DNA from 3 places in the Mesorhizobium sp. M0954 genome. Region 3 is predicted to be linked to each of the others. Evidence: riboswitches for the same ligand, from Rfam matches in the RefSeq annotation. Region 3 holds a riboswitch; each other region holds the start of a gene.
The links. Region 3 has a riboswitch for cobalamin ahead of metE (5-methyltetrahydropteroyltriglutamate--homocysteine S-methyltransferase). Riboswitches for the same ligand answer to the same signal wherever they lie in the genome.
Positions count from the first base shown of each region.

Region 1: another riboswitch for cobalamin. It lies ahead of NKH93_RS16525 (CbtB domain-containing protein); the one in region 3 lies ahead of metE (5-methyltetrahydropteroyltriglutamate--homocysteine S-methyltransferase).
Region 2: another riboswitch for cobalamin. It lies ahead of NKH93_RS16335 (DUF1636 family protein); the one in region 3 lies ahead of metE (5-methyltetrahydropteroyltriglutamate--homocysteine S-methyltransferase).

Region 1 is NZ_JAMYNR010000010.1:220,381-230,980, reverse strand. It holds gene cobO (cob(I)yrinic acid a,c-diamide adenosyltransferase) at 1-490, opposite strand, end outside; gene cobU (bifunctional adenosylcobinamide kinase/adenosylcobinamide-phosphate guanylyltransferase) at 492-1,013, opposite strand; gene NKH93_RS16530 (CbtA family protein) at 1,006-1,788, opposite strand; gene NKH93_RS16525 (CbtB domain-containing protein) at 1,804-1,983, opposite strand; cobalamin riboswitch at 2,020-2,216, opposite strand; gene NKH93_RS16520 (SRPBCC family protein) at 2,565-2,732, shown strand; gene NKH93_RS16515 (heparan-alpha-glucosaminide N-acetyltransferase) at 2,950-3,948, shown strand; gene NKH93_RS16510 (methyltransferase family protein) at 3,965-4,471, shown strand; gene NKH93_RS16505 (MerR family transcriptional regulator) at 4,490-4,876, opposite strand; gene mgtE (magnesium transporter) at 5,016-6,413, opposite strand; gene NKH93_RS16495 (SRPBCC family protein) at 6,765-7,247, opposite strand; gene NKH93_RS16490 (ArsR/SmtB family transcription factor) at 7,244-7,561, opposite strand; gene NKH93_RS16485 (phosphatase PAP2 family protein) at 7,908-8,819, shown strand; gene NKH93_RS16480 (cyclic nucleotide-gated potassium channel) at 9,163-10,230, opposite strand.
Region 2 is NZ_JAMYNR010000010.1:190,755-201,354, reverse strand. It holds gene NKH93_RS16385 (helix-hairpin-helix domain-containing protein) at 1-102, opposite strand, end outside; gene nuoF (NADH-quinone oxidoreductase subunit NuoF) at 180-1,484, opposite strand; gene nuoE (NADH-quinone oxidoreductase subunit NuoE) at 1,495-2,556, opposite strand; gene NKH93_RS16370 (hypothetical protein) at 2,579-2,947, opposite strand; gene NKH93_RS16365 (NADH-quinone oxidoreductase subunit D) at 2,950-4,140, opposite strand; gene NKH93_RS16360 (DUF2059 domain-containing protein) at 4,191-4,748, opposite strand; gene NKH93_RS16355 (NADH-quinone oxidoreductase subunit C) at 4,745-5,347, opposite strand; gene NKH93_RS16350 (NuoB/complex I 20 kDa subunit family protein) at 5,353-5,934, opposite strand; gene NKH93_RS16345 (NADH-quinone oxidoreductase subunit A) at 5,925-6,290, opposite strand; gene NKH93_RS16340 (winged helix-turn-helix domain-containing protein) at 6,626-7,825, shown strand; cobalamin riboswitch at 7,855-8,058, shown strand; gene NKH93_RS16335 (DUF1636 family protein) at 8,097-8,531, shown strand; gene cobW (cobalamin biosynthesis protein CobW) at 8,528-9,568, shown strand; gene NKH93_RS16325 (cobaltochelatase subunit CobN) at 9,587-10,600, shown strand, end outside.
Region 3 is NZ_JAMYNR010000024.1:25,385-35,984, reverse strand. It holds gene tyrS (tyrosine--tRNA ligase) at 1-29, shown strand, start outside; partial or broken gene NKH93_RS25855 (MFS transporter) at 260-1,578, shown strand; gene NKH93_RS25850 (helix-turn-helix transcriptional regulator) at 1,790-2,623, shown strand; gene tnpC (IS66 family transposase) at 2,997-4,529, opposite strand; gene tnpB (IS66 family insertion sequence element accessory protein TnpB) at 4,599-4,955, opposite strand; gene tnpA (IS66-like element accessory protein TnpA) at 4,952-5,386, opposite strand; gene NKH93_RS25830 (hypothetical protein) at 5,467-5,688, opposite strand; cobalamin riboswitch at 6,239-6,439, shown strand; gene metE (5-methyltetrahydropteroyltriglutamate--homocysteine S-methyltransferase) at 6,535-8,880, shown strand; gene NKH93_RS25820 (FMN-binding negative transcriptional regulator) at 8,979-9,197, opposite strand; gene NKH93_RS25815 (dihydrodipicolinate synthase family protein) at 9,232-10,134, opposite strand; gene NKH93_RS25810 (trans-sulfuration enzyme family protein) at 10,187-10,600, opposite strand, start outside.

The sequences.
Region 1 (10,600 bases), on a different contig from region 3:
GCAGGCCTTCGCGACGCGCCTTCAGTGCCGCGACCACCTTTTCGAGATCGAGGTAGTCGTAGCGCAGCGCGATGTTCAGCTCGTCGAGCACCACGAGGCTGATCGACGGCTCGGCCATCAGCTCCAGCGCTTTCGCCCAGGCAGCCTCGGCCGCCGCGATGTCGCGCTTCAGGTCCTGTGTCTCCCAGGTAAAGCCCTCGCCCATGGCGTGCCAGACGACACGATCGCCAAAACTAGCAAACGCGTCCTTCTCGCCGGTGTGCCATTTGCCCTTGATGAACTGAACGACGCCGACGCGCTTGCCATAGCCGAGCATCCTGAGTGCCAGCCCAAAGGCGGCCGTGGTCTTGCCCTTGCCCGGTCCGGTGTTGACGATCAGCAGCCCCTTCTCGACCGTCTTGGCCGCGACCTCTGCGTCCTGCACCGCCTTGCGCTTGGCCATCTTGGCGCGGTGGCGTTCCTCGTCCTTGGGATCGATAGTATCAGCCATGTCATTTCACCTTGAGCGGCAGCCCCGCCACCATCAAAAGCACGGTGCCGGCAACAGCCGCGACGTCCTGGTTCAGCCGGCCGGCGGCGTCGCGAAACCGTCTTGCCAGCGCATTGTCCGGCACGATGCCCTGGCCGACCTCGTTGGACACCACGAACCACGGCCCACGCGGCCGCGACAGCACATCGGCCAGCCTCCGGCATTCGGCCTCGACATCATGGTCGGCCAGCATGTGATTGGTCAGCCACAGCGTCAGGCAATCGATCAGCACCGGCTGGCCGTCAGGCAGCGCTCCGATCGCGCCGGCAAGGTCGAGCGGCGCATCGATGGTCGTCCAGCCGGCGCCGCGGCGCGAGCGGTGCAGCGCGATGCGCTGGCGCATCTCCTCGTCATAGGCTTGCGCCGTGGCGATATAGCTCCAAGGCGGCGGGCCGACCGTCACCAGGCTCTCGGCATGCGCGCTCTTGCCGGAGCGCGCACCGCCGATGACCAGGGTGAGTGCCCCGGCAGCGCGGTCAGGCAAAGCTGTCGCGCAGGCTGGTCGCCGTGCCCGTGAAGCGTCCGCGCACCACGGCGACGACCGCGCCGAGCACCAGCCAGAACACCAGATTGGTCAGCGTCACCGCCACCACGAACTGGTGGTGCAGGCCTTCCGGGATCGCCGTCTCGAAGCTATCGGGCTGCGGCGCGCCGACAATATGCGGCGCCACGATCAACGCTACGGCAAGGATCGCCAGCGGCAACGATCTGCGGAAGGCGATAAGGCCGAGCCCGGCGGCGGTCGCCACCACTGTTGCCCACCACCAGATCTGGCGTTGGACAAGGTCGGCCGCCGGCATCGCCGGCAGTTCCGGCGGCAGGCCGAGGCCCGGCGCCAGCGTGAACACGGCAAAGCCGGCAAGCCCCCAGAACAGGCCCTGGCGCCAGTTGCCGATGCCGCCGGCGAATTCCGAAACCGCAACCAGGACCAGCGCAAAGCCGATGCCGGTGACTATATTGGCAACGACGCTGAAGCCGAAGCGCTCGAAACCGTCGGCCGGCGCCCAGCCTTCGTCTTCCGCCGGAGCCATTGCTTCAGCCGGTGCCGGCGCGGCGCTGCTCATAGCCGTCGTGCCCGCGGCGTTTTCGGCCGGTGCCGCAGGTGCCGCGGCATGGTCATGGCCGCCGCCGGCCTGTTCGTAGATTTCCGCCTTCAGGATGAGCGGCACCGTGGCATAGGCTTGCATGCAGGCGAGAGCCACGCCGGCCACAAGCCCTGCGATCGCCGCGATGAACACGACGTTGCGAAACAGTGTCATGATGTCAGCCCCTTGTCAGTGGCAGGGAAAGCCCATCGAATGGCGATAGTCGTGCGCGGCATTGTGGACCGCATCGATATGCGAGAAGCCGACAAAGCCCATGACGAAAATGCCGAGGAATGCAGCAAGCGCCAGCTGCATGAGACGCGACTGCGAGGAGGCGGAAGCGCCGAGCGAAACGGAAGCGGTATTCATGTCTTGTCCTTTCGCCCTCCACCCGAGGGCATAGAAGTCAGTTTCCTGTCGCCGGCAGGTCTCCTGGCTCGCGGATCAGCGCCCTTCCCCACCTTCCCGAAGGCGAACCTTCAGTGGCATATGGAGAGGACTACCGCACACAGTTGCGGGGGCAGCCGCGGCATTGGGCAAACAACTTGCCCTAACCGCATTCCCTCTTGGTTCCAAACGGAACCGACGACATCAGCGACTATAGGCAGAATCGCCGCGCCCGGCAAACCAAATTCCGCCGGATCGTGTGGCGAATGCGCCGCCTCGCCAAGTTCGCAGACCGGCGCCGCGATTGACAATTTTCGCAGCCGGGTGTCGGCTGGCGGTGGGGAGGAAGCCGGCATGCAACCCAGCCCGAATGAGCGCGGTCCCTACAAGGGCCTGACGCGGGCCGAGCCGACGCTGCCGTCATCAGCCAATTGGGACATCGCGGCCTATCAGCGCGATCTCGAGGCCATCTGGTATCGCAACTGGCTGCTCGTCCGCCGCGAGGCGAAGCGCTCGCCGATCCGGCCGCGGATATCGACAACATCGTCGCCTTCGGTACCCAGGTGCTGGAGGAGGATGCTGATATCTGCGAGGTCAACCAGGTGGGCCTGCGCTCGATGCGCCACAAGGCCGGCGTACTGATGCCCGAGGGATACGACTTGCACCGCTTCCACAACTGGCTGCGCGAGCGCCATGCGGCGCTCGCACATCAAAGCGATTTGGGCAGATAGCGCCAGGTGACGAAGCCGCAGGCCGCCGCCAGCAGGCCGAGTGTCGCGAAAACCGCGCCCAGGCCGAAGAACGCCAGCACGCCGGCCAAAGGCTTTCCGGCTTTGGCCTAAAGCAGGCCGATGCCGACCGGTACCAACGCGACGCAAGGCCCTGCTTCTTTTGACGGTGGCAACCGTGATAGTCGTCTTGCCGGGGCTGAACCAAGACAGCGAGACCATGACAATCGACACGCCTAGCGCAGCCGTTCAGGATCAACCGAAGTCGAAGCGCATCGCCGTTATCGACATTGCACGCGGCATCGCTTTGCTTGCCATGGCGAGCTATCATTTCACCTGGGACCTCGAATTCTTCGGCTACACCGATCCCGGCCTCACCGCCTTCGGCTGGTGGAAAATCTACGCGCGCTGCATCGCCTCGAGCTTCCTGTTCCTGGTCGGCATCAGCCTCTATCTCGCCCATGGCAAAAAAATCCGCTGGACCGGCTTCTGGAAGCGCTTCGCCATGGTTGCCGGGGCAGCGCTCGCAATATCGCTGGTCACCCGCATCGCCACGCCCGACGGCTTCATCTTCTTCGGCATATTGCATGAGATCGCGCTCGCCAGCCTGCTCGGCCTGGCGTTCCTGCGCCTGCCGGCGCTGCTGACGCTGCTTGTCGCCGTATTCGTCGTCGCCGCGCCTTTCTACCTGCGATCCGAGCTTTTCGATCATCCGGCTTTGTGGTGGGTCGGCCTGTCGGCGACCAACCCGCGCTCCAACGACTACGTTCCGCTGCTGCCCTGGTTCGGCGCCGTACTTGCCGGCATCGCGGTTACCAAGCTCGCTGCCACCTCCGGCGCGCTGACGCGGCTGTCGGCCTTGGCGCCCGGCCGCTGGGCAAATCCGCTGGTCTTCATCGGCCGGCACAGCCTTGCCTTCTACCTGATCCATCAGCCGGTGCTGATCGGCTCGGTCTGGCTGTTTTCGCAATTCATGCCGGCGCAGGCCGAAACCAGGGAGGTGAGTTTTCTGAAATCCTGCCAGATATCCTGCGAGCAGGCACGCGACACCGAGTTCTGCTCCAGCTATTGTGCCTGCATGCTGGACACTCTCCAGGGCGAAGCCTCGCTTGACCGGCTCTACAGCGACGACCAGTCCCCGGAGTGGAAGGCGCATATTGGCGAGCTCGCCGGCACCTGCACCGCCCAAACCGAGGCGGCGGAACCGGGAACGCGCTAATCGAGGGAGGACAATAATGAGCGACAGTCACCCGAAACCCGTGCAGCAAAATCCTGGGCAGCCGAAGCTGGGGCACATCCCATGGCCGCCGCTGATCTATATCGCTGCCATCATCGTCAGCGTCGCGCTAGGGCTGTTCTATCCGCTGCCGTGGATCGGCGATCTTCTCGGCGACATCCTGTTCGCCGCCGGCCTTGTGGGGTTGGTGGCGGTTGCCGCGCTCTGGTTCACGGCAATCCGCACCATGATCCGCGCCAAGACGACGCTCAACCCGAACGGCGTGCCTGACCATCTGGTGACCACCGGACCCTTCGCCGTCAGCCGCAACCCGATCTACCTCGCCAACACGCTGCTGCTGGTCAGCCTCGCCTTTGTCACTGGGATCGCCTGGTTCCTGCCGCTGGCAGTCATCGCGGCGTTCCTGACGCAGAAGCTGACGATCGAGAGCGAGGAGAAGGTGCTGACGGCCAAATTCGGCAAGAAATACCGGGACTACGCCAAAAGGGTGCGGCGCTGGATTTGAGCCGAGGCTGACACCGGCTTAGGTGGTGACGCCGAGCTCCACCAGCCGCTCGACGCAGGATTCCTCGGCCTGGTCGAGCTCTGCCAGGGTCTCTTCGAGGTCGCGGCGTTTCTGGCGAAGATCCTCGCGCTTTTCCTCGATGCGCTTGATCATCAATTTGAGTTGGCCGACCTCGCCGGGCGGCTCCCTGTACATCTGGATGATTTCGCGGATCTCGTTGATCGAGAAGCCGAGCCTTTTTCCCCGCATGATCTGGCGGATGAGATGCCGGTCCGACGGACGGAACAGCCGCGTGCGGCCGCGTCTTACCGGCTGCACCAGCCCTTCGTCCTCGTAGAAGCGCAACGTCCGCGTCGACACGTCGAATTCGCGGGTCAGTTCCGTGATCGAATAATATTCCCGCATCGTCACTCCAATGCCCCGGCCACGCCGCGAGTTCCAACTGGCCGGCGCCGCCAGCGCCCAGGCGCGTACCAGAATCGGCGGACAAGGCACCTTTCAAAGCCTCGCATGGCATTTACGTAAAAGTCAATTGAGGTGACGTTCAGCGCACGCCGAACCACCATGTGGCGAGCCCGAGAAAGGCAAAGAAACCGACGACATCGGTGACCGTGGTGACGAAAACCGCCGAAGCCACAGCCGGATCGATCTTGAAGCGGTCGAGCAGCAGCGGGATAAGGATGCCCGCCAGAGCCGCCACGAACATATTGATGATCATCGCAGCCGCAATGATGCCGCCGAGATTGCGATCGTGGAACCAGGCAGCAGCCACGAGGCCGATCAGGATGGCAAAGATGATGCCGTTGATGAAGCCCACCCCGATTTCGCGGCGGATGATGCGGCCGGCATTGTAGATGTCGAGGTCCCTGGTCGCCAGCGCCCGCACCGTGACAGTCATGGTCTGCGAGCCGGCATTGCCGCCCATGCCGGCGACGATCGGCATCAGCACCGCCAGCGCCACGATATGCTCGATGGTGCGGTCGAACAGGCCGATCACCGAGGCCGCCAGGAAAGCCGTCAAAAGATTGACCAGCAGCCACGGCACGCGCGAGCGCGAGGTCGAAAAGATGCTGTCCGAGAGTTCTTCGTCGCCGACGCCGCCCATGCGCAGCAGATCTTCCTCGGCCTCCTGCTGGATGACGTCGACGACGTCGTCGATGGTCAGCACGCCGACCAGCCGCTCGTTCTCGTCGACGACGGCGGCGGACAGAAGATCGTATTGTTCGAATTCGCGTGCCGCCTCCTCCTGGTCCATGGTGGCCGGGATGGCATGCCTAGTCTCATGCATGACCTCTTCGACCTTGACCGAGCGCTTGGTACGCAGGATCTGGTCGAGGTCGATGGCGCCGAGCAGCTTGAAGCTCGGATCGATGACGAAGATCTGGCTGAAACGGTCGGGAAGATTGTTGTCCTCGCGCATGTAGTCGATGGTCTGGCCGATCGTCCAGAACGGCGGCACCGCGACGAACTCGGTCTGCATGCGGCGGCCGGCGGTCTCTTCGGGATAGTCAAGCGAACGCCGCAGCCTGATCCTCTCGGTGAACGGCAGCTGCGACAGGATCTCGTCCTGGTCCTCCTGGTCGAGGTCTTCGAGAATGTAGACCGCGTCATCGGAATCGAGATCCTGCACCGCCTGGGCGATCTGCGCATTGGGCAGACTGTCGACGATGTCGCGGCGGATCGCCTCGTCAACCTCGGTCAGCGCGGAAAAATCGAAATCCTTGCCCAGCAATTCGACCAGCGCGCGTCGCTGTTCCGGGTGCAGGGCCTCGAGCAGGTGGCCGAGTTCCGACTGGTGCAGATCGTCGACTTCGCGCTTCAGCGTCAGCGTATCGCGATCGGCGATCGCGGCACCGATCTGGGCGAGGAACGACGACAGGATGACGCCGTCCTCGTCATAGATGTCGGCGCGGCGCTCCTCGGCCGCCCGGGCGCCGGTCATCTGTTCGTCCTGGCCTTCCACCAGCGCCTCCCGCCATCGGATTTCCGGATAAGGTGCCTGTCAGGTCTAGACCATGATCCTGACAATCGGAATCGATTTTGCGAAAGGACCATGCACAACGACAAATTGCTACAGCGCCGTTCGCGCGTCCAAACGACGCGGCGCATACCGGATGGTAGGAGGAGAGGACGTTCTACAAACCTGCGGCGCTGCAAACCTTCGCGGCGGCAGGTAAAGGGCAGCGTATCTCCCCGCCCCGGTCAACCAGATGGGCAGATCGACACTGATTCAAAAACGGCGAGGCCGAGGGTGCGACGGCCTCGCTGGATATTGGACTTAACGGCTTCCCGATCAGGCGGCGTGGCGCTTGGCCTCAGCCGCATAGCGGTCCAGGAGACCGCTCCAGCCACCCTCCGATTCGAAGGCCTCGCGCATCGCCTCTGCGGTTTCGCCCATGTTCTCCAGAAGCCTGTGCTCGAGTTCCACGCGCGTCGCGTTCTCGCCGAGCGCGACAAAGCGGATCTCGACTTCGGTCAGCAATGCCGGATCGTAGCGCCAGCCGGCTCCAATGCGCCAGGCGAGCGTCAGCCTCGACGGCGGATCCCAGGCGAGAACCTCGCCCCAATCGCATTGTGACCCATCCTCGCCGATCTCGTACCAGCGGCCGCCGGCTTTCGGTTCGATCACCGCGGTCGTCAGGGCGGATTTGCCGATCGAATGCGAAGCCGGCCACCAGCGCCCGAATCCTGTGGTGAACACATCGAACGCCTTGTCGAGCGGCACCTCCACGGTCACCGACTTCCTGACCGGCGCGGGCTTGATCATGGTCGTCATTTCCTCTTCTCCTTGCTGTTGTCGACTTCCCATTTGAAGGCGTCGAGCGCATCGCCCCACATGCGGTCAAGCCAGGCGCGCATCTCGCCGAGCCCATGCGGGTCGAGATGATAGATGTTGCTGGCACCTTTCGGCTCTGCGCGGACCAGCCGGGCTTCCTTCAAGACCTTGAGGTGCTGCGATACCGCCGGCTGCGAGACCGGAAGCACTCGCGTCAGATCGATGACCGAGCGTGGCCGATCGGCGATGAGCTCGAACACCTTTCGGCGCGTCGGATCGGCCAAGGCCACCATTCCTGCATAATCATAAATCATGACTTATGATAAGCTAAAACTTATGATATGTCAACTGAGGGCGTGGCGGGCCCGTGTTCAAGCAACCGGCCGGCTCGGCCCCGAGGCTCCGGGGCAATTCCTTCACGCGGGGGCATGGACAGCGATGCGGATGCAAGACTGCTCAGGGAATCGATCCACCGCATGCGGGCCGGCCGGCAAATGTCGACCACCGGCGAAAAGTAAACCTGGCGGCAAGGTTTTTACCTTACCGGTGTATGTGTCTCTCCGGCGAAACGTTAAGAACAGGTAAATTGGTTTGGCCCTAACCACGGAAGCCTCTCGCTACAGGCCCTCCGCCATATGGCAATTGCGCCTCTCCTTGTTCATGGCGACATACGTTTTAGGCGCATCTGCACTATATCCAGAAATATTCTATACGTCCGCCTTAATCTATTCTCACAAGTTTCTTGTTGGCATTCCGGTGTTGTTTATCGGTGGCGTCTGCTGTGCCGCGCTAATCCATGGCCGGCGGCAACCGGTTCGCTACGCACTGGATTTGGTTCAAGGGCGCTGGCGCGGTTGTCTGCTGGTGCTGCTGTTCTTCTTTGCCAGCTTGACCGCGTTCTCTACCTACAAGATCGCCATCCCGTCCGTCGTCCCATACTATGCCGACAACTGGTTGGCCGACGCTGATGAATGGCTGCACGGGATGCCGCCATGGGAGATCGTCCATAAGCTCGACAGCAACAATTGGTCGTTCGTCGTCTTCAACAGCTATGAAGTCATTTGGTTTTACCAGTGGTTCGGCGCCATCCTTTTCGTGTCGCTCTGGTCGGACGAGATTGCCCGCATCCGCTATCTCTGCGCAGCAGCGCTGACGTTGTCCGTCCTCGGAACGGTCTTGGCCGTGGCGCTGGCATCGGTCGGACCGGTTTACTACCACCACTTTGTCGGCGTGGATCGCTTCCACGGATTGAATGCGGCCCTGGACAGGCTGGACCATAGTTACATGGTGCGGGAACCCGCGGCATATCTCCTGATGGCTTACCAAAGCGGCCGGCCAAGTCTTGGCGGCGGCATCTCGGCCATGCCAAGCATGCATGTCGCCTTTGCCGCATTGAACGCCTATTTGCTGTCATCGATCAATCGCTGGCTTGGCGTTCTGGGTTGGACCTTTGCAGCCCTGATCCTGTACGGATCGGTGTTCACCGGCTGGCACTATGCCGTGGACGGCTACGCATCGATCGTTGTTGTGTCGGTGATTTGGTGGGCGACCGGACGCCTGGTGCGCGAATAGTTATGTGCGCTTGTCGATAGATGGCCATGCCTGCCGATGGCCACTTCGCATAAGCCAAACTCGCGACCGCAATCAGGCAAAAAGCACGTGCCCCGACAAGGACGCTCCCTGCCGTGCTCGAATTCAACGGGCAAGAGATTCCGCTTTCGAATTTGATGGTGCGGTCGAGATGCAGCGCCGCAACGCCTCCCGCGTTGATTTTAAGCCATTTTTCTACGATTCCGTGGCGATTTGTATTGAGGATGGTTCGGCAGCGGCAAAGCATGTAGTTCCGGCCAGCCACCATCGGCAGGCAGCTGGCAGCCTTGCCATCACATCCTCCTCTGACGAACACCTAGTACGGTCAACCCTTAGCTGCCGCGCCGCGCCGCTCGAGCGCGGTCTTGCGGATGGTTTCTGCGATCTCCGGGCTGCTGCTGCACAGCATCTGGAAATCCGCCGAGTGTAGCGACAGGAGTGAGACCACCGTTGTGGCGCTGACGGTCGCCGAGCGCGGTTCGCCGGTGATCAGCGCCATCTCGCCGAAGAAGGCGCCAGGGCCCAGATCCACCGGGTTCGGCGTCGCGACGCTGACGCGCCCCTCCACGACGAAGAACATCTGGTCACCGGTCTCGCCATTGCGGCAGATCACAGCGCCCGCCGGCACGATGCGAGGTCGTAATGCGCGCACGATCTCGACTAGTGTGGCCGGGCCGAGCTTCTGAAACAACGGCACGGCGGCGACCAATTGCCAATTGCGGACGAAATCCTCGCGACGGACTTCTTGATAAAAGCCGGTGGCAAGAATGCCAGCCCAGAGCGCGAAGATGCCGATGCCACTCATCATGACCGCCCCGGCAAGGACGCGGCCGGCGAAGCTTTCCGGAATAGCGTCGCCATAGCCGGTGGTGGACAGCGTGACCACCGCCCACCACATTGCCTGGGGGATGCTGCCGAACTGTTGCGGTTGGACGTCGCGCTCGATGACATAGGCTGCGAGCGCAAAACCGAAAAGAACGATGCCGAAGACCGTGGCGACGCCGATCAGGTTGCGCGCTTCGTTGGTCAGGATTCTGCCCAGCAGCGGGAAGAAAGTTGAGTCGCGCAGCGGTTTCAGCAGCCAGACAGCACAGTAGAGGCTCCGGTCGGGCGTGCCGACGAGCAGAAATGCGGCGAGTGGAACCAAAACCGCGAGCACATCAATGGCGATTGCCGGCGTCCTGTCCCGAACGTCTCCCGCCCGGCGCTTGTGCAGTTTCTCGGCCAATTCCAGGAGATAGACGCCCCAAATGACCGCCAGCACGGCAGCCAAAGCCAGTCTGCTTCGTCCGGACAGGTCCGGTGTCGTGAGCGTAGCCACCGCCACAAGCCCAGTCGCAGCCAGCACCGCGTTGAGCAGCGCGTAAATTCTTAAGAAAGGCAGTACCGACATTCTATGCCCACGAGCGGATACTACCCTCCAGAATAGGAGCCTTCAAGGCAAGCGCAAAGGTGCTTATTTTCGCTGCGATCGTCGCTGGACCATAGGCCATGAACCATCCGATCAGCGTCGAGATCGAGCTGCCCCTCGAACCACACCCAGCGCCGGCTCGTTCTGGGTTGGACCTTTGCAGCCCTGATCCTGTACGGATCGGTGTTCACTGGCTGGCACTATGCCGTGGACGGCTACGCATCGATCATTGTTGTGTCGGTGATCTGGTGGGCGACCGGACGCCTGGTGCGCGAATAGTTTGCACGCCAACCGCATAGATGGCTCCGCGCGCCGATTGCTTCTTCACTGGGCCACATTCGTGATCGCAACC
Region 2 (10,600 bases), on a different contig from region 3:
ATTGGCCATCTCCTTCGGCATCATCCTGGTCAGATCCTGGTTCATCTTCAACAACGGGTCCATATCGGGCGTAAAATCGTCGGGTGTCGAAAACAGCGACATAGGTGGTCTCCTGGTCGTTTCCGTCTGCCCCGCGCTCGTTTCCTCGTTTCGGACATTCGCCCGCATTTTGAATTCTTCTATTCCGCCGCCGCCAGCACCGGTTCGGCGCGGTGTGCGTTGCGCGAAAACTCGTCGATGCGCCGCTCCACCTCGCCGCGGAAATGCCGCATCAGGCCCTGGATCGGCCACGCCGCCGCATCGCCCAGCGCGCAGATCGTATGGCCCTCGACCTGCTTCGTCACGTCGAGCAGCATGTCGATCTCACGCTTCTGCGCCTCGCCGCGCACCAGCCGTTCCATCACCCGCCACATCCAGCCGGTGCCCTCACGGCAGGGCGTGCACTGGCCGCAGCTCTCGTGCTTGTAGAAATAGGACAGCCGCGCGATCGCTTTCACGATATCGGTCGATTTGTCCATGACGATGACAGCCGCCGTGCCGAGGCCCGATTTCAGGTCGCGCAGCGCATCGAAATCCATCGGCGCGTCGATGATCTGCTCGGCCGGCACCAGCGGCACCGAGGCGCCGCCCGGAATGACCGCCAGCAGGTTGTCCCAGCCGCCGCGAATGCCGCCGCAATGCGTCTCGATCAGTTCGCGGAACGGGATCGACATCGCCTCTTCGACGGTGCACGGATTGTTGACGTGGCCGGAGATGCAGAACAGCTTGGTGCCGACATTGTTGGGCCGGCCGAAGGACGAGAACCAGGCGGCACCGCGGCGCAGGATGGTCGGCGCGACAGCGATGGACTCGACATTGTTGACCGTCGTCGGGCAGCCATAGAGGCCGACATTGGCCGGAAATGGCGGCTTCAGCCGCGGCTGGCCCTTCTTGCCCTCGAGGCTTTCGAGCAGCGCCGTTTCCTCGCCGCAGATATAGGCGCCGGCGCCATGGTGCATGTAGATGTCGAAATCGTAGCCGGAGGTATTGTTCTTGCCGATCAGCTTGGCCGCATAGGCCTCGTCTATGGCGCGTTGCAGCGCCTCGCGCTCGCGGATGAACTCGCCGCGCACATAGATGTAGGCGGCGACCGCGCCCATGGCGAAGCCGGCAAGCAGGCAGCCTTCGACCAGCGTGTGCGGGTCATGGCGCAGTATGTCGCGGTCCTTGCAGGTGCCGGGCTCGGATTCGTCGGCATTGACGACGAGATAGCTCGGCCGGCCGTCGCTTTGCTTGGGCATGAACGACCATTTGAGCCCGGTCGGGAAACCGGCGCCGCCGCGGCCGCGCAGGCCCGATGCCTTCATCTCGTTGACGATCCACTCGCGCCCCTTGGCAACGATGCCGGGCGTGTTGTCCCAGGCGCCGCGCGCCATGGCGCCGGCCAGCGACTTGTCGAAGCGGCCGTAGATGTTGTTGAAGATGCGGTCTCTGTCCTGAAGCATTGCTCGTTCCTCAGACCGGCTTCTTGCCGGTCGGCCGGCTCCTGTTTCCGGGCGACGGCTTGGCCGCCTTGGCGGCAGCCTTCGCCGGTTTGACCTTGGCCTCCGGCGCTTTGAAAGCAGACGCCGGCTCGGCCTTGTTCTTGGGGCCCTTGCGCTGTTTCGAGACGTCCTCGACCTGCGGTTCGGCCTTGTTGGCATTGGCGGCCGAATGCAGAGGCGCTGCGACGCTCGCCGCCCTTTCCGCCGCGGGCGCGACTTTCGTCGCCGACGGCGATTTCAGCGCCGGGTTGGTCTCGACCGCGTCGGTCTTCGGCTTGCTGGCATTCGAGGGCGCAACCGGCGCCGGCGCGGCAGGAGCAGCTGGCGGAACTGATGCTGCGGCGGCAGCCGCCGGCTCTGCATCCTTGGCGGCCTTGGTCGCCGCCCTGGTTTCCCGGTCGCGGGTCGCCTTGAGGATCGCCTTTTCGCTCTTGAGGGTCGTCAGGCCACTGGCCGGCTCAGAGGTGATGCGGCCGTTTTGCGGTCCTGGCGTCACCGAAGCACCTTTGCCGGCGTCATAGAGGTCGATGATCTCGGCAAGCCGCTCCGGCGTCAAATCCTCATAGGTGTCCTTGAATATCATCACCATCGGTGCGTTGACGCAGGCGCCGAGGCACTCGACCTCCTCCCACGACAGCGTGCCCTTGTCGTTGGTGTGGAACTGGTCGTGATGGATCTTCGAGCGGCACACATCCATCAGCGCTTCCGAGCCGCGCAGCATGCAGGGCGTGGTGCCGCAGACCTGGATATGCGCGCGGGTACCGACCGGATTGAGCTGGTACTGCGTATAGAAGGTGGCGACTTCCAGCCCACGGATATAGGGCATGTCGAGCATGTCGGAGATCGTTTCGATCGCCGCCTTGGTCACCCAGCCTTCCTGCTCCTGCGCCAGCATGAGCAAGGGGATAATCGCGGATTGCTCGCGCCCCTTCGGATATTTCTTGATCCACTGCTTCGCCGCCGCCGCATTCGCCCGGTTGAAGGCGAAGGAGGCTGGCTGGAGGCTGGCTTCTGCGAGACGGCGGACTGACATGGAGTTTCGCTTTTATGTTTTCTTATTGAACCGAACTGGAGACGCGATAGCAGTTCTCAGATTGCCCTAACACGCATACAAACTCTTCCTTACCGCGCTTCAGACGGATGTATTCATCATAACGATCGTCAACCCAAGAGACACAGTAAGGCCTCGGCCGGCTGGGCACTTGGGCAACAAACGACTCGATCGGACACGGAAGAGAATGAAAACCCATCCCGTCATCCATCGGCGCATGCCTCTCGTATGTACGCCCCATCAGCAAGTCGCCCTCCGAGACCAGCTCAAACCCGATCTTGAGCAGGTCTCGCGAAAGCAATCGACCATCCGGGGCCCAAGCAGGAACTTGGGCCGCCATGGTCAGAACCGCTGCGGTGACAAGCGCGTTCATTGCTACCGATCCACCTCACCAAACACGATGTCGAGGGAGCCGAGAACGGCGGTGACGTCGGCCAACATGTGGCCGCGACACAAAAAGTCCATGGCCTGGAGGTGCGCGAAGCCGGGCGCGCGCAGCTTGCAGCGATAGGGTTTGTTGGTGCCGTCGGAGACCAGATAGACGCCGAACTCACCTTTCGGCGCCTCGACCGCCGCATAGACCTCGCCGGCCGGCACGCGGTAGCCTTCGGTGTAGAGCTTGAAGTGATGGATCAGCGCTTCCATCGAGCGCTTCATCGCCGCGCGCTTCGGCGGCACCACCTTGCCGTCGAGGTTAGACACCGGCCCGCTGCCTTCCTTGCCGAGCAACAGGTCGACCGACTGGCGCATGATTTTCGCCGACTGCCGCATCTCTTCCATGCGTACCAGATAACGGTCGAAACAGTCGCCGTTCTTGCCGATCGGAATGTCGAAATCCAGCTCGGCATAGCATTCGTAGGGCTGCGATTTGCGCAGGTCCCACGGCGCGCCCGAGCCGCGCACCATGACGCCGGAAAAACCCCAGGCCCATGCGTCGGCCAGAGACACCGTCGCGATGTCGACATTGCGCTGCTTGAAGATACGGTTGCCGGTCAAAAGCGCGTCGAGATCGTCGACCGATTTCAGGAATGGGTCGATCCACTTGCCGATGTCCTCGATCAGCTTCTGCGGCAGATCCTGATGGACGCCCCCGGGGCGGAAATAGGCAGCATGCATGCGCGAGCCCGAGGCGCGCTCATAGAACACCATCAGCTTTTCGCGCTCGACGAAGCCCCACAGCGGCGGCGTCAGCGCGCCGACATCCATCGCCTGCGTCGTCACGTTGAGGATATGCGACATGATGCGGCCGATTTCCGAATAGAGAACTCGGATCAACTGGCCCCGCTTCGGCACCTCGATACCGAGCAGCCGCTCCGCGGCAAGCGCAAAGGCATGCTCCTGGTTCATCGGCGCGCAATAATCGAGCCGGTCGAGATAGGGCACGGCCTGCAGATAAGTCTTGGCCTCGATCAGCTTTTCCGTGCCGCGATGCAACAGACCGATATGCGGATCGACGCGATCGACGACTTCGCCGTCGAGCTCCAGCACAAGGCGCAAAACGCCATGCGCCGCAGGGTGTTGAGGGCCAAAATTAATGTTGAAATTGCGGACGGAGGTTTCAGCCATTTTTTCTATATACTCATTGCCCCAGTACCGGAGCTTCGATCCTCAACAAATCAGATTTTGATGTCCTTACCCTGTGCCTTCAGGGCAGCTTGTGTCTGCCGGAGTGCCTCAGGGACGATGGTTTTTTGGAAGTACTCGGCCAGATACGGCAGTTTGGCCATATAGGCCGGCGTCTTTGCCAAAATACGCGACCCCATCGGCGACGCGTAAAAGTCATCCATCGCCTCCACTTCATCGGGATCGAAGGCTTCCAGCAGCATCAACGCCGTCAGATGCTCTAGAGTCTCCGAGTTATCCAGCAATGCTCGCTTGATGAAGTCATCAGCAAACTCACCCGCATCGCTGTCTGAAATCGAGGGATTGGCTCCTTTCAATTCAGCTATCGTTTGCTGCCGCAAGGCGGGCGCCATCGCTTTGAAATTTGCGTTCATGTTGAAATTTCGAACATAGCGCAAGGCAGCGCTGACCGCTTTGGGATCATATTTTTGCAGCTTAGACTCAAAATTGCCGTCAGGAATGCTATCCGCTCGACCCGTCAAGTCACCGGCCAACAGCGCGAAAAACGATACGATCACGATCGGAAGCCAATGCCGTGATATTTTTATCATTGTTTCGCCTTTTCGTCGCCTGGAAGCACGTAATCCGTACCTTCCCACGGAGACAGAAAATCGAAATTGCGGAATTCCTGCTTGAGCTCCACCGGCTCGTAGATGACGCGCTTGGCTTCGTCGTCGTAACGCACCTCGACGAAGCCGGTCAGCGGAAAGTCCTTGCGCAGCGGATGGCCTTCAAAGCCGTAGTCGGTCAGGATCCGCCGCAGATCGGGATGGCCCGAAAACAGCACGCCGTAGAGATCGTAGGTCTCGCGCTCGAACCAGTCGGCGCCGGGATATATCCCGGTGATCGACGGCACGAGCGTCTCTTCGTCGGCCTGGACCTTGAGCCGGATGCGGATATTCTGCTTCGGCGACAGCAGGTGATAGACGACGTCGAAGCGCTTTGCCCGTGACGGATAATCGGCGCCGCAAACGTCGATGATCGAAATGAACTGGCATTTCGGGTCGTCGCGCAGGAAGGTCACCACCTCGATCAGGTCGCGCGGCTCGACCGAGATAGTGAGTTCGCCATAGGCGAGCACCGCCGCGCCGATCCGGCCGATCAGCTTCTCGCCGAGATAGGTCGAGAGGTCATTCAACGCCTGGGTCATGCCGCTCACCGCTCGATCGTGCCGGTGCGGCGGATCTTCTTCTGCAGCAGAAGGATGCCGTAGAGCAGCGCTTCGGCGCTCGGCGGACAGCCGGGCACGTAGATGTCGACCGGCACGATGCGGTCGCAGCCGCGCACCACCGAATAGGAATAATGATAATAGCCGCCGCCATTGGCGCAAGAGCCCATCGAGATGACGTAGCGCGGCTCCGGCATCTGATCGTAGACCTTGCGCAGCGCCGGCGCCATCTTGTTGGTCAGCGTGCCGGCGACGATCATGATGTCGGACTGGCGCGGGGACGCGCGCGGCGCGACACCGAACCTCTCCGAGTCATAGCGCGGCATCGACGTATGGATCATCTCGACGGCGCAGCAGGCGAGGCCAAACGTCATGAACATCAGCGAGCCGCTGCGCGCCCAGGTGATCAGCGCCTCGGTCGAGGTGACGAGAAAGCCCTTGTCGGCGAGCTCGTTGTTGATCTCCAGGAAGAATGGATCGTCGGACCCGACCGGCCTGCCGGTGTTGGGGTCGATGAGGCCCTTGGGCTTCGGCGCGACGAGCGTACCGGAACTGTCGTTCAATCCCATTCCAGCGCTCCTTTTTTCCATTCATAGGCAAAGCCGATGGTCAGCACCGCCAAAAACACCATCATCGACCAGAAACCGAGCATGCCGATCTGGCTGAACGACACCGCCCAAGGAAACAGGAAGGCCACCTCCAGATCGAAGATGATGAACAGGATCGACACCAGGTAGAAGCGGATATCGAACTTCATGCGGGCGTCGTCGAACGAGTTGAAGCCGCACTCATAGGCGGAAAGCTTTTCCGGATCGGGGTTGCGGTAGGCCACCAGGAACGGTGCAGCGAGCAGCGCCAGCCCGACGATCAGCGCCACGCCGATGAACAGGACGATGGGCAGGTACGAACCTAAAAGTGCGTTCATGCTGCAGTTTCCGTTGGCGGCCAATCCACTCTGATTACAGCACCGGACCCACTTGCGGAAGCGTGACAGTTTAACCACTGAACCGTTTTAAGGGGGCTCTATGCTGCAACGCGGCGAGGGTTAGCGCAGCGCTTTCGGCGAAGCAAGTCAAACCTTGTTCAAATCGCGGTGCTGGACGGCATATCCGGGAAAACTGGTCCGATCCGCTCCTGTTTGATTTCCTTCACTTTTTACTCCACTTTTCTCTCCTGACATGGATGCCGCCAAAACCCTGCTAGCATGGCACGGAATCGCAGGTCATTTTCTCTGTCTAAAATCCTCCGGATGCCGCCTTCATGAAGGAAAAAATCTCGCTTGCCACGGCCCGCCGCATCGCGCTCGCGGCACAGGGATTCAATGACCCGCGACCCACCGGCACGCCTGACCGCCGGCATCTGGCCCGCGTGCTTGCCCGTACCGGCCTGCTGCAGATCGATTCCGTCAGCGCCGTGGTGCGCGCCCACTATATGCCGCTCTATTCGCGGCTTGGCCCCTACAAGCTGGCGCTGCTCGACGACGCCGCCGTAACGCGCAAGCGCATGGTCTTCGAATATTGGGCGCACGAAGCCTCCTTCTTGCCGGTCGAGACCTATCCGTTGATGCGCTGGCGCATGCAGCGGGCCGAGTGCGGCGACGAAATGTACAGCGGATTGGCCAAATGGGGCCGCGAGCACGCCGCCTATATCGAAGACATCTATCGCGAGGTCGCCGAACGAGGCCCGATCGCGGCGTCGGCTTTCGAAGGGCAGAAGGGTTCGGGCGGCTGGTGGGGCTGGAGCCATGCCAAGCACGCCTTCGAATGGCTGTTCTGGGCCGGCCGCATCACCACGGCGCATCGCCGCGGCTTCGAACGGTTCTACGATCTGCCGGAGCGCGTGCTGCCGCCAACAATACTGAGTCTGCCAACGCCCTCCACCGAAGACGCTCACCGCGAATTGCTGCGCATCTCGGCCCGCGCCCACGGCATCGCCACGGCAGGAGACCTGCGCGACTATTTCCGCCTCTCGCCCGCCGACATCAAGGGCCGCATCGAGGAGTTGGTCGAGGCCGGCGACCTGTTGCCGGTGAGCGTCGAAGGCTGGAACAAAACAGCCTATCTCCACAAGGACGCCCGTTTGCCGCGCAAGATCGAGGCGCGCGCCTTGCTCGCGCCGTTCGATCCTGTCGTCTTCGAGCGGTCGCGCACCGAGCGGTTGTTCGATTTCCACTACCGCATCGAGATCTACACGCCGGCCGAAAAGCGCCGGTATGGCTATTATGTGCTGCCATTCCTGCTCGGCGACAGCATCGTCGGGCGCGTTGACCTCAGGGCCGACCGCCCGGCCGGCGTACTGCGCGTCCATGCCGCCTATGCGGAGCCCGGCGCCTCGCTGCAAACCGCAGCCGAGCTTTTCGAAGAATTGAAGCAGATGCAGGGCTGGCTCGGCCTGGAACGCATCGAGGTGACCGCTGCCGGCGACCTCGGCCGGCCGCTCGCGGATATCGCCGCGCCATAGACGTGCGTTGACACGACTGCCCCCACAAGCCTAAATCCGTTCCAGACGGTCCCCTGCCCGCAACGGCAAGGGCCAAGAGGGAATGCGGTGCGAAATCTCGATTTCAAATCCGCGGCTGTCCCCGCAACTGTAAGCGACGAGCCAAGGCCGAAAACCACTGGGATGTTCCCGGGAAGGCGGCACCCAGGCGATGACCCGCGAGCCAGGAGACCTGCCGTCTAGGACATAAGAATCCGATCGCCTGGCGGGTTTTCCGGGCAAGGAGCCTGATTTGGAACGCGACAGCAGTTTTCCGGCTGAGACAGCGGATTTATTGTCCGGCCTTGGTGATTCCCCGGCCGGCGTTACCGTCATCGTCTGCTCGTCATGCCGTGACGAGACCGGTTCGGACGCTCATCCGCGCGCCGGCGAACTGCTCGCAGAGGACACGCGCCGCGCCGCTTCCAGCGAAAACATCAAAATCCGCACCGTCGAATGCCTCGGCAATTGCAAGCGCCGGCTCAGCGCGGCCATGCTGCGCGACGGCTGCTGGAGTTACGTCTTCGGTGATCTGACCACGACCAGCGGCGCCGATCTCGTCACCGGGGCAAAGCTGTTTGCCACCTCGACGGATGGGCTCATTCCTTGGCGCGGCCGTCCCGATTGCCTGAAGCGCGGCCTTGTTGCCCGCATCCCTCCCCTCGACCTTTTGAAGGACCTGACATGACCGCTGCCTCCCTTTCACGCGTTTCCTGCACCGTGGTCACCGGCTTTCTCGGCGCCGGCAAGACGACGTTGATCCGCCATTTGCTCGAAAACGCCAAAGGCAAGCGCCTGGCCATCATCGTCAACGAGTTCGGCGACATCGGCATCGACGGCGAGATTCTGAAGGGCTGCGCCATCGACACCTGCCCCGAGGAAAACATCGTCGAGCTGGCCAATGGTTGCATCTGCTGCACCGTCGCCGATGATTTCGTACCGGCGCTGGACCAGATCCTGTCGCTGACGCCGAGGGTCGACCACATCCTGATCGAGACATCCGGCCTCGCTTTGCCCAAGCCGCTGGTCCAGGCCTTCCAGTGGCCGTCGGTGAAAAGCCGCGTGACGGTGGACGGCGTCATTGCCGTGGTCGACGGACCGGCGCTGGCTGATGGCCGCGTAGCCAACGACATGGACGCCCTGCAGGCCCAGCGCGCGCAGGACGAGACGCTCGACCATGACGATCCGGTCGAGGAAGTGTTCGAAGACCAGCTCGCCTGCGCCGACCTGATCATCCTGTCGAAGAGCGACCTGATGGACGCAGCCGGCTCGGCCCGTGCCAATGCCGTCATCGGCAAGCACGTTGCGCGGGCGGTGAAGATCGTACCGACTTCGCAAGGCAAGGTCGACCCGTCGGTGCTGCTCGGCCTCGGCCTCGCCGTCGAGGACGACATCGAGAACCGCAAGACCCACCACGACGACGAGCTCGACCACGAACATGACGATTTTGACTCGTTCGTCATCGACATCGCGTCTGTGTCCAACCCGGACGAGCTCGCACAACGGGTCGCCACGGCGGCGGAGGAAGAAAACGTGTTGCGCGTCAAGGGTTTCGTCGAAGTCGGCGGCAAGCCGATGCGGCTCCTGCTGCAGGCCGTCGGTCCGCGCGTCAACCACTATTACGACCGCGCCTGGACCGCTGAAGACGACCGCCGCTCGCGCCTGGTCGTCATCGGCCTGAAAGGGCTGAACCGCCCGGCCATCGAGCGTATCCTCGCCGGCTGACCCCAGGTACGAGCCGCGATGCACATCCTCACCACCACATCCGCCTCGCTCGACGATCTCGCCGAGCCTGTCGATCTCAGGCAAACGCCTGCGGATGTCGTGGCGCTGTCCTTCACCGACAGCGACCTGGCCGGGCTGGCGGCGGCGTGGAGGGCAGATGCGCACCGCCTGCCGTCGATGCGGCTCGCCGCCTTGCGCGACCTGCGCCATCCGATGTCCGTCGACCTGTGGATCGACAGCGTCGCCCGCCACGCCAAGGTCATTCTGGTCCGCATCCTCGGCGGCTATGACTGGTGGCGCTATGGCTGCGACCAGCTCGCCGCTATCGCGCGAAATCGCGGTATCAAGCTGGCGCTGCTGCCGGGCGAGAGCCACGACGAGGATTTGCGGCTGATCGAAGGCTCGACGCTGCCGCGCGAGGAGTTGGACGGCCTGCTTGGCTATTTCCGCGAGGGCGGACCGGCAAATATGACGGCGCTGGTGCAGAGGCTGGCAAGTCTCGCTGGATCGGGTGCGGCTGTAGCCGAACCTGTCAGCGTGCCAAAGGCGGGATTTTACGAGCCGGGACTGGGGGTCGCAGAACGCGGCGTCCCCCTCCTCCTCGAGAGGAGGGTCCGGCCGCAGGCCGGGGGCGGGATCCTCTCCGAAGCGCGCCTACACAAAACGTCGACCACTGCCGTGACGACCCCACCCGGCCGTGCGGGCCACCCTCCCCTCGAGGGGGAGGGGGACGTCGTGCCAATTCTCTTCTACCGTTCGATGCTGCTCGCGGCCGATGTCGCGCCCATCGACGCGCTTTTCGAAGCCCTGCGCCACCGCGGCATGGTTCCCGTGCCTATGTTCGTCTCCAGCCTCAAGGACCCGGCGTCGCTCGCCTTTGTCGAAACCGCGCTCGCAACCCTGAAGCCTGCCGCCATCATCACCGCCACAGCTTTCGCCTCGGGTGCCGAGCCCGGCGTTGAAACCCTGTTCGACCGCGCCGGCGTGCCGGTGTTCCAGGTCATCGTCGCAACCACCCGCCGCGACATCTGG
Region 3 (10,600 bases):
GCCGGAAGCGCCACACTGTTGTAAAGTAGGGTTTCAGCAAATGCTGTCGCAGAAATTCTGCCCGCTTAGCGGATATTGCAGACATTCGCGTCGAGTTCCCTGAGGAATGTCGAGAGACACTCCTCAGGGGGTAGTTAAGGCCGCCAAGTTTTCTGGGTTAGCAGGCGCGCCACTGTGGCAGCTTGGCTTGTATGGCGAGGCCATGGTTGAGTGAGGCGAACCAAATCCAGCCCCGCGGTCCATCCCGAAGCTTCCCACAATGGCGAAGAGAACATCTTCACTGGTTCCTTTTCAGCACAAGACCTTCCGTTCGCTATGGTCGGCTGCACTCATTTCGAACCTTGGCACCCTAGTGGAAGGTGCGGCGGCAGCTTGGCTGATGACGAGCATCGCCACCTCCCATGGAATGGTGGCGCTCGTCCAGTCATCGACCACCCTCCCCTACATGATCTTCTCGCTCGCGGCGGGAGCGCTCGCGGACAAGTTTGACCGTCGCCGGATCATGTTGACTGCGCAACTGCTGATGGTCTGCGTATCCGCCTTCCTGGCGTTCCTGACCTATGCGGGGAATGACACCCTGGACCCTTCTGGGTCTCACCTTCCTAATCGGCTGTGGTTGGGCATTGCACGATCCCTCTTGGCAAGCCTCCATGGGAGATATCCTGCCTCGCGAACACCTGCCAAGCGGGGTTGCGCTCAACGGCATGAGCTACAATCTCATGCGCAGCATCGGGCCGGCGATTGGCGGCATAATCGTGGCCACAGCCGGTGCGGCCTTCGCGTTCCTCTTCAACGTCCTTTGCTACTTCGCTCTGATCGCTGCGCTGTTGCGATGGAAAGCCGAACGGGCACGACAAGCGCTGCCGCGGGAGGCTTTCGGCAGTGCGATGGCGGCGGGCTTCCGTTACGTGCTCTTGTCGCCGAACCTTCTCAAGGTGATGTGCCGGAGTTTCATTTTCGGCCTCACCGCCGTTGTCATTTTGGCTCTCCTGCCGTTGGTCGCTCGCGAACAGATCAAAGGGACCGCAGTCACCTACGGCGTGATGCTCGGCTTCTTCGGCCTGGGAGCGATTTGCGGCGCGCTCCTCATCGGGCGGGTCCGAGAAGTTCTCTCCAACGAATGGGTCATTCGCGGTGCTTTCTTTGTATTGGCGATCAGCTGCTTCTTTCGGGCATGGAGCGAGCACGTTGGGCTGAGCTGTCTCAACCTCATGCCAGCCGGTGCGGCCTGGATTCAATCATTCTCGCTGTTTAACGTCACAGTGCAGCTTTCGGCGCCGCGGTGGGTGGTTGGACGCGCCCTCTCTCTATCAGACGGCCACATACGGCGGCATGGCGGCGGGAAGCTGGCTTTGGGGCGAACTGGCGGATGTCCAAGGTGTTTCGGGAGCCTTGCTCGTCCGCCAGCTGGTTCTTGTCATTGGGGGACTGATGGGCATCCTTCTGCGTCAGCCGGATTTTGAAACCCTCAATCTGGATCCGACCAACAAGTTCAGCGAACCGACGCTGCAACTTGACCTGTGGCCACGAAGCGGGCCGATCATGGTGATGGTCGACTATCGTGTCGATCAGAGAGATCCAGACTCGCCCACAATAATTATCTGAATTTCAGCAGTAATTTTTGATCGTCCATTCGTGCTGTGTACCAGCCCTGTGTCTTGCGCAAGTGGTCACGAACGGCTGCCGGAGCCTCGATGACGCCCTAAAAACACATGCTGCGATTTTTGAACACGCTTGACGATTAGATCAATTCATCCACAATGCGTGTGTTGAACACGCGAGGTGAGTTATGAACATGAAAGAGCTTAGGGTTCGACTGGGCATGACTCAAAAAGATTTGGCAGAGCAGATGGCAACGACGCAACAGACTGTGGCCCGTTGGGAAACAGGCAAAACGCAGTTGAACGTCGAGCAGATCAAGGACCTTTGTCTCACGTTGAAATGCACGGTCGAGGAGCTGCTGGGCTGGAAGATTGATGTCGAGGAGTGGCGCACGAGCCCGTTTGCAATTGCCGATGCCGAAACGCGATACGGCACGCTCAGAATCAAGACGACTGTTGGCAGCCGGCAATATCCTATCGATGAAAAGGCGCGTGAATCGATTTTACGTCAGTTGAAGGAACTTCATAATCTTCGTAGAAATAACATAAGCAGGCCATGGCTGTATTGTTGGAGCCTTGACAACAAAATACTCTTGATAAATCCGCAATATGTCCGCACCATTGAGCTTATCGGCGAAGATGTAGAGGAGATGCCAGAGTATTATCATCCAGAAATCTATCGGGCTTTGGATGACTGGGATAAGGGTGAGGTTTCAGGAAAGCTGAAGAAAGAATGCGATGCCATCATCGCAGAGATGGGTGATCAGGAAGCCGTGCGCATGGCCTCCTATGTTCGCGTCACATATGACGACGGAGAAGATGAGTGGAACTTCTTGGATGAAGAAACCGCTACGACTTTCTTCGGATTGGAAGCTGCGACCTTTGACGTTCCCCAGTGTAGTTTCGCCGAAGTGGAGGAAGAAGGTTACTACCGAGCGCGATACGCCAACCTTGATCGCGTCGCGGTGATGGAGGTTCCAAGCGACCGTTATCACAGATTGACCGCGCCCGAGGAAGCTTAGAACCATCCACGAAGGGCGCATGTTACATCTCGACCTTGCGTGGTGCGTTTTCAGTACGAGATGACGTTAAGCGTAGGTAGTGGCAGGTAAGAGTGCTCGACCAGAAGCTCAACTGCCTCCTCAATATCGCTGCCGATGTGCCGCAGGACACGTCCACGGGAGCGTGGATATGCGTGAAGTTCCTGCACTCCACGGTCCGCTCTCCCATCGTCGGTATGTGCCCGACGCCATCTTGTGGACGAGCTTGGCCGCCTGCACCCGGTTGTATTCCGGCTTGCGGTCCGCCTGGGGGTCCGCCGCGATGGCTATCTCCATGTCAATCGGCGCCGAACTTTGACTGCCCGCTGCTTTTGATGATTTGTAAGCGCTGTTCTCAGGCCACGGCCTTGAGCTCAGGCGCCCGGATGTAGGCCCAGGGCAGCAAGTCGTCGATCTGGCTGTTCGGATGGCCGTTGACGATCCTGGTGAGGACGTTGGCGAGATAGCCGAGCGGCTCGACACCGTTGAGTTTGCAGGTTTCGATGAGCGATGCGATGACTGCCCAGTGTTCGGCACCGCCGTCCGAGCCCGCGAAGAGCGCGTTCTTGCGGTTGAGCGCGATTGGACGGATTGAGCGCTCGACGGTGTTGCTGTCGATCTCGATGCGGCCGTCGTCAAGGAAGCGCGAGAGGCCTTGCCAGCGCGAGAGCGTGTAGCGGATCGCCTCGGCGAGCTTTGTCTTCTGGCTAATCAGGCCGAGCTTCTCGCGCAGCCAGGGTTCGAGATCGGCGACAATAGCGCGGCTATTTTCCTGACGCATCGCACGGCGTTCATCGGCCGATCGGCCGCGGATATCGTCCTCTATTCTGTAGAGCTCGGCGATCCGTCTCAGCGCCTCGCTGGCGATCGGCGCGGGACCCGCTGCCGCCAGTTCATAGAAGCGTCGGCGCACGTGTGCCCAGCAGAAGGCGAGCGTGACGCCGCTTTTGTCGGCCAGCACGCGATAGCCGCCATAGCCATCGACCTGCAGGATTCCAGTGAAGCCTGCGAGATGAGCGATCGGACGCTCGGCCTTCCGGTCGGGTGCATAGACATAGGCAACGCCCGGCGGGTCGGCTCCCTGCCATGGCCGATCGTCACGCGCATAGGCCCAGAGCTGCCCGGTCTTGGTCTTGCCTCGGCCGGGATCGAGCACCGGCGCGGTCGTCTCGTCGGCGAAGAGTTTTGGCGAGGACTTCAATTTGCCAAGCAGCCGCGCATGCACCGGACGCAGGTGCCAGGCGGCGCGGCCGACCCAGTCGGCGAGCGTGGAGCGATCGAGATTGATGCCTTGCCGGGCATAGATCTGCGCCTGACGATAGAGCGGCACGTGATCGGCGTATTTGGAGACCAGGACTTGGGCGACCGTCGCTTCGGTCGGAAGACCACCCTCGATCAGCCGGGCCGGCGCGGCAGCCTGAACGACAACGTCCTCGCAGGCGCGGCAGGCATATTTGGGCCGCCGCACCACGATCACGCGCAGCTGCGACGGCACGATGTCGAGCCGCTCGCTCACGTCCTCGCCGATCCGGTGCAGGCCATTGCGACAGCACGGGCAGGCATGGTCCTCGATGTCGACGACCATCTCCGTGCGCGGCAGGTGGGGTGGCAACGCACCGCGGTTCGCCCGGCGCTTCGTGGCCTTTGCTTGGCGCTCGGCGAGAGCAGATTGTTCCTTCGCTTCCTCGCCGGCGGCCTCGATCTGCTCGGCCTCTTCGAGCCCCAGCAGCAATTGATCCTCGGGGAGCGTTTCAGCACGACGGCCGAAGCGGTGGCGCTGCAATTCCTTGATGATCTGGATCAGCCGGGCGTTCTCGACGTCGCGCGCCAGGACCATCGCCTTCAGCGCGTCCGGATCGTCGGGAAGCTGGTCAGCAGTCATCGCCATGACAGGATCAGACCATATTCGCCGACAGCCCGCGACAGCGGAATCCAGGCTGATTCACTTCGTCGCGGGTCAGCCGGCCTGGGCTGGAACGCGGGTCCGGCGCGCCTCATGGACGCGCCGCCAGTCGAGACCTTCGAGTAGCGCCGAGAGCTGCGCGGCCGTCAGCCGCATCATGCCGTCATGTACTTTCGGCCAGCGGAACTCCCCATCCTCCAAACGCTTGGCATAGAGGCAGACGCCGGTGCCGTCCCAGAAGATCAGCTTGATCCGGTCTGTCCGCTTCGCCCGGAAGACGTACACGGCCCCGCTGAACGGATCGGCTCCCATCGTCTCTCGCACCAGCGCAGCCAATCCCTCCGCACCCTTGCGGAAGTCGACCGGCTTCGTCGCCACCATGACCTTGACCGCACCCGTCGGCCCGATCACGACGTCGCCTTCAGCGCGCGGATCACTGCGGCCACCGTCTTGGCATCGGCGCCCCGGCCGACGCGCATCGCAACGCCGTCGATCTCAAGCTCGATCACTCCGGCGTCTCGAGTGGCTTGCCGTTTCTGCTGCTTCGGTGAACGGCTGGCTACAGGCTCCGCCGCCGCCACAACCGCCGGCACGAAGGCAGGAGAATTTTGCTGCACCGAAGCGGCCTGTTTGCGCGCTTCGCGGCGCCAGGCGAAGACCTGCTGCGGCCTGAGGCCATACCGGCGGGCGACCTCGGAAACGACTGCGTTCGGCTCCAGCGTCTCCGCGATGATCCGCGCCTTGTCATCCACCGACCAATGACGCCGACCGCCGGCACCGTTGATCACCTCGAAACGCCGAGGCTGCCGCTCCGGGTCAAGCGTAAGGTCAAGTCCAGACACAAGCCGATCTCCGATCCCAATACAGGATCGGCAACCTCACAGATCGCGACCACTCCCGAAAGGTGGTCCCACAACAGCGCTTACGATGATTTGGCGAGGTCCCGCGCATAATCACTCTTGGTCTTCTCCTTGAGGCCCTGTGTCGCGAACTTGTGGTCCAGCAGGGCAAACAGGTCCAAGTCCCCTTCCGCCTGTGGCGCTGGCTTGTCCTCACCGCCCTCGGCTTCCCAATTGGGGACCGCTTCTGCGCGCTCCACCGTGGCGATTGTCCGCCCAAGACGCATCACAAGATCGAACGCCAAACCGTGCGCGTGCACGACGATTTGCCGCCCAGGCCTCATTTGGACAGGACTTGAGCTGGCCCGGTGGTTTGAGCCGGGTTACCTTGAGCCGGTGGGCTGCGAACAAGCAGTTCGAGACATTGGCCTCGATCACTTCGCAACACGCCGCTGCGCCTGGCCTCGGTGTGCTCCCCCCGAAATCGTTGTGTCATATCACCGAGGGCATCACGGCCAACAGCTTCCACATGGGCAACAGCCTCGCCATTGAGCCGAATATGGTCGCGAGCAGATCACCAACGAAGCGGTCGGAACCTCGGAGCCGAAGTTCGACGCCGAGGTGGTTCGCATGATGCGCTAAGCAGCACCACGGCGCTTGCCGGTATGTTTGCTGCCAGCAGCCGACGAACTCCTATCCTCCTGGACCGCTGTGCGTTATTGCTTTGATTTACCGGCCGCTCAAGGCTTCCATAGTTTCGCTTTCAAGGCGACCTTTGGCAACATGCCAACGGAAATTTAACATAACGACATAAACATTTCTTTATGCGGCGTTGACAAAGAAGCGAACTGCTGTAATTGTCTCCCGCGTCGTGGTTCTCCGTACGGCGCTGCCGCAGCGGAGCTAAGAGGGAAGCCGGTGCGATGCCGGCGCTGCCCCCGCAACTGTTAGCGGCGAGCCAACCCCACTCATGTCACTGAGGCGAATAGCCTTGGGAAGACGGGTAGAGGCTATGACCCCGCGAGCCAGGAGACCTGCCACGGCGAATTACGTCCACGGGCGGGGTGTCTCGGTGGCCGCTGCAGCCTGGCGTTCGTGCCGGCCTGCTAGCGCCTTCCTTGTCACCGACGCCCCAACCATCGGGGTCTGGCATGACTGTCTCTCAGCAAATTCCTGTAGCAACGCTCGGCGTGCCCCGCTTCGGTCGTCGGCGAGAACTGAAATTCGCGCTTGAAAGCTACTGGTCCGGAAAATCGTCCGCTGCCGACCTTCTCACGACCGCGAAGGCGCTCCGTGCCGCTAGCTGGGAGGAGCAGCACGATCGCGGCGTGTCGAAAATCCCGTCGAACGACTTCTCGCTCTACGACCATGTGCTCGACACCGCAGCCATGGTCGGCGCCGTTCCATCCCGTTACGGCTGGAATAGCGGCGAGGTTCCACTTGACATCTACTTCGCAATGGCGCGGGGCAACCAGGGTCAGACGGAGGATTGTCGACACGCTGGTCACCAGCAGGCGGCTCATCGGTCTGATGTAACCGCGATGGAAATGACCAAGTGGTTTGACACCAACTATCACTACATTGTGCCGGAACTCAACGATGATCAGACGTTCGCCCTCTCGTCGACGAAACCGGTCGATTACTTCATCGAGGCTAAAGCTCTCGGCGTTCACACACGCCCAGTCATCCTTGGACCGATCACCTTCCTCAAGCTGGCGAAATCGCCTGCCGAAGGATTCGATCCCATCGCGCTCCTGCCGCGGCTGCTGCCCGTCTACGAGCAACTCCTGCAGAGGCTGAAGCTGTCTGGAGCCGACTGGGTGCAGATCGATGAGCCAGCGCTTGTCCTCGATCTGAACCCGAACGAACGAGCTGCGTTCGAATTCGCCTATGGCCAGCTGTCGAAAGCCGCGCCCGAGCTGAAGATCATGCTGGCTACCTATTTCGGGCCGCTGGGAGACAATCTCGAAACCGCGGTTTCTCTGCCCCTGGCCGGGCTGCATATTGATCTCGTGCGCGCTCCCGAGCAGCTGGAAACGGTGGGTCGGCTCGCACCGAAGGATCTGGTGCTCTCGCTTGGCTTGATCGATGGCCGCAACGTCTGGCGTGCGAACCTGCCCGCCATTCTCGACCGCATCAAACCGATCGTCGCCGGCTGGCCCTTGGACCGCGTCGAGATCGCGCCTTCTTGCTCGATGCTGCATGTGCCGATCGACCTCCGCATGGAGACGGAACTCGACGCGGACATCAGGTCGTGGCTCGCCTTCGCGGCCCAGAAGACCGACGAGTTGGTGTTGCTTGCCCGGGCCCTGTCCCAAGGCAGGGATGCGGTGGCAGGCGCGTTGAAAGCGTCTGCCGAGGCTGCCGCCACTCGCGTGACATCCACGAAGATCCATGACCCGCTGGTTGAGGGGCGGATCGCCAGCATTGACGACAGCATGAAGCGACGAGAGAGCGCTTTTGCCGAGCGCTCCAGAGTCCAGGCCGGCACGCTCGGGCTGCCGCCGTTCCCGACGACGACCATCGGGTCCTTCCCGCAGACGCCGCAGGTACGCAGGGCGCGGGCCGCTCATGCGAAGGGCCAGCTGAGCTATGTCGACTACGAGACCTTCCTGAAGAAGGAGATCGAGGCTGCAATTCGCTGGCAGGAAGAGATCGGGCTGGACGTGCTGGTGCACGGTGAGTTCGAACGAAACGACATGGTACAGCATTTCGGCGAGCAGCTGTCCGGCTTCGCCTTCACCCAGCATGCCTGGGTGCAGAGCTATGGGTCGCGTTACGTGCGCCCCCCCATCATCTTCGGCGACGTATCGAGGCCCAAGCCGATGACGCTGCGCTGGTGGCAATTCGCCCAGTCGCTTACGGAAAACCCTGTGAAGGGAATGCTCACAGGCCCGGTGACCATTCTCAACTGGTCTTTTGTTCGCGACGACGTACCCCGCTCCGAAGCATGCCGCCAGATCGCGCTCGCCATCCGCGACGAGGTGACGGATCTCGAATGGTCCGGCGCAAGGATGATCCAGATCGATGAGGCCGCGTTTCGCGAAGGATTGCCACTGCGCCAGTCTGACTGGAAAGACTATCTCGACTGGGCTGTCGAATGCTTCCGGATCGCTTCAACGGGTGTAAAGGACTCGACACAAATCCATACCCACATGTGCTACTCGGAGTTCAACGAGATCATCGACGCGATCGCTGAAATGGATGCGGATGTCATTTCGATTGAGACGTCGCGCTCGAAAATGGAGCTGCTGGATGCTTTCACGAGCTCCAAATATCCGAACGAAATCGGTCCCGGAGTCTATGACATTCACTCACCACGCGTCCCGGAAGTCGGCGAGATTTCGGATCTCGTCATGCTTGCCCGCGAGCGACTGTCGGATGCCCAACTGTGGGTAAACCCGGACTGTGGCCTCAAAACACGCAAATGGGAGGAGGTCCACCCTGCCCTCATGAACATGGTTGCTGCAGCACGCGCGCTCCGGGAGAAAGTGTAGGCCGGAGGGTTTCCTGGTTGCTCACCATGTGGTGAGTTATCGGCTGCCGCATGTGGGCCGTGAATGTGCCAAAACGCGATCACATCCTTTGAAATAAGTCACTCGAGCGAGAAAGTGCACTTTCCTTCGGCACGTGTACTAATCGCGCAGGAGTAAAGGGTACCGTTTTCTCCCTGTGACGTGTCGAGTTCGAAGGGGATGTGATTGGCGTCGAGACCGCTCCGGCCATGGGTTATCAGCATGCCAAGTGCGCTCTTCTCGATCAGTTCGCAAAGGACTTCTCGGCTCGGTTCATCGAAATGAACGGGTACATACATGACAGTTCGTTTCACTGGCCGCCGGGTTCGCTGTTCACCGGCTGGCATCCGATGGCAAGCGTTCCAACGCGGCGGCGATCTGGCGCTTCGCTGCTGAGGGCAGAGGCAGGATGGGACGCGGGGGGTCGGCACGGCAAATGTCGAGCAATTCGGCAAGTGCATAGACGACGCGAAGGCTCGAGAACTCCTTGAAGAGGCTCCAGAGCGGCGCAAGCGTGGCATCGATCCGTCGCGCTTCGGCCGCATCGCCCTGTTGCGCCGCCGTGACGATCTTCACGCAGACCTCGGGCAGGATGCCGGCGAGGACGCTGTACCATGTGTTGGCGCCGGCGATCATGGCCTCTGCGGCGTTCCAGTCGCCGCTGTAGCCGATCGAGAACCCTTCCGGCACAGTGCGCCTCTGGTCGGCCAGATGGCTCTTGATCGCATCGCCCTTGTCTGTCGGATTCTTGATAGCGACGATCCCCCGCACCTTTGCCAGGCGGCTGACGAGTGCTGGGGTGAAACGGAAATGCGTCGTTCCTGGATTGTCGTAGATGACGATCGGAAGGCCACTTTCGCGCGCCACCGTGGAGAAATGTTCGAACACCTCGTCCTCAATGAGCGGGGTGTAAGAGGCGGCGGCAAGCAACCCCGCGGCAGCCCCAAGGGCCTTAGCGTCCTGCGCGAGCCTCACTGCTTCGTCGGTGCGCAGCGCGCCCACACCCACCACGACCGGCATTTGTCCCCCGGTTTCGTCCAAGGTCTCGGCGAGCGCCCGTCGCCGTTCCTCGCGCGTCAGATACATGTATGTGCCGGTGCTGCCGAGAAGACCGATGGAATCGACCTGAGCGGCGCAAAGCCTGGCAATCAGCTTGCGCAGAGCAACGGTATCGACACGGCCGTCACGATCGGTCGGCGTGATGGGAAACGCGGAAAGGCCGGTCAGGAATGCCATGGCAAGGCTCCAGGTTTGTGCGTGAGCGCAGGACTGGCCGGACGACAAGTCATCACAAGGCGTCCAGAGCCCGCCGCAGGTCGGCGATTAGGTCATCGGCGTCTTCAAGACCCACCGAGAGACGCATGAGGTCCTCGCCGACTCCATCGGCCAGATGCGCATCCTTGCGGATCGGCTGACGAGCACGGGTCAGGCTTGCCGGATGATAGATGAGACTGTCGGCATCGCCGAGGCTGACAGCCCGGGTGATCAGGTTGAGCCGGTCCATCATCCGCCGCGCGCCCTCGAATCCGGCGTGGAGGCCAAAGGCCAACATGCCCGACCCTTGGGACATCTGCTTTCGCGCCGTCACCTGATCAGGGTGCGAGTCGAGGAAGGGATAACTCACCCATGCCACCGCCGGGTGCGCCTCAAGTGCCTGAGCCACCGCAAGGGCTGTGGCGCTGTGGCGTTCCATGCGTAGCGT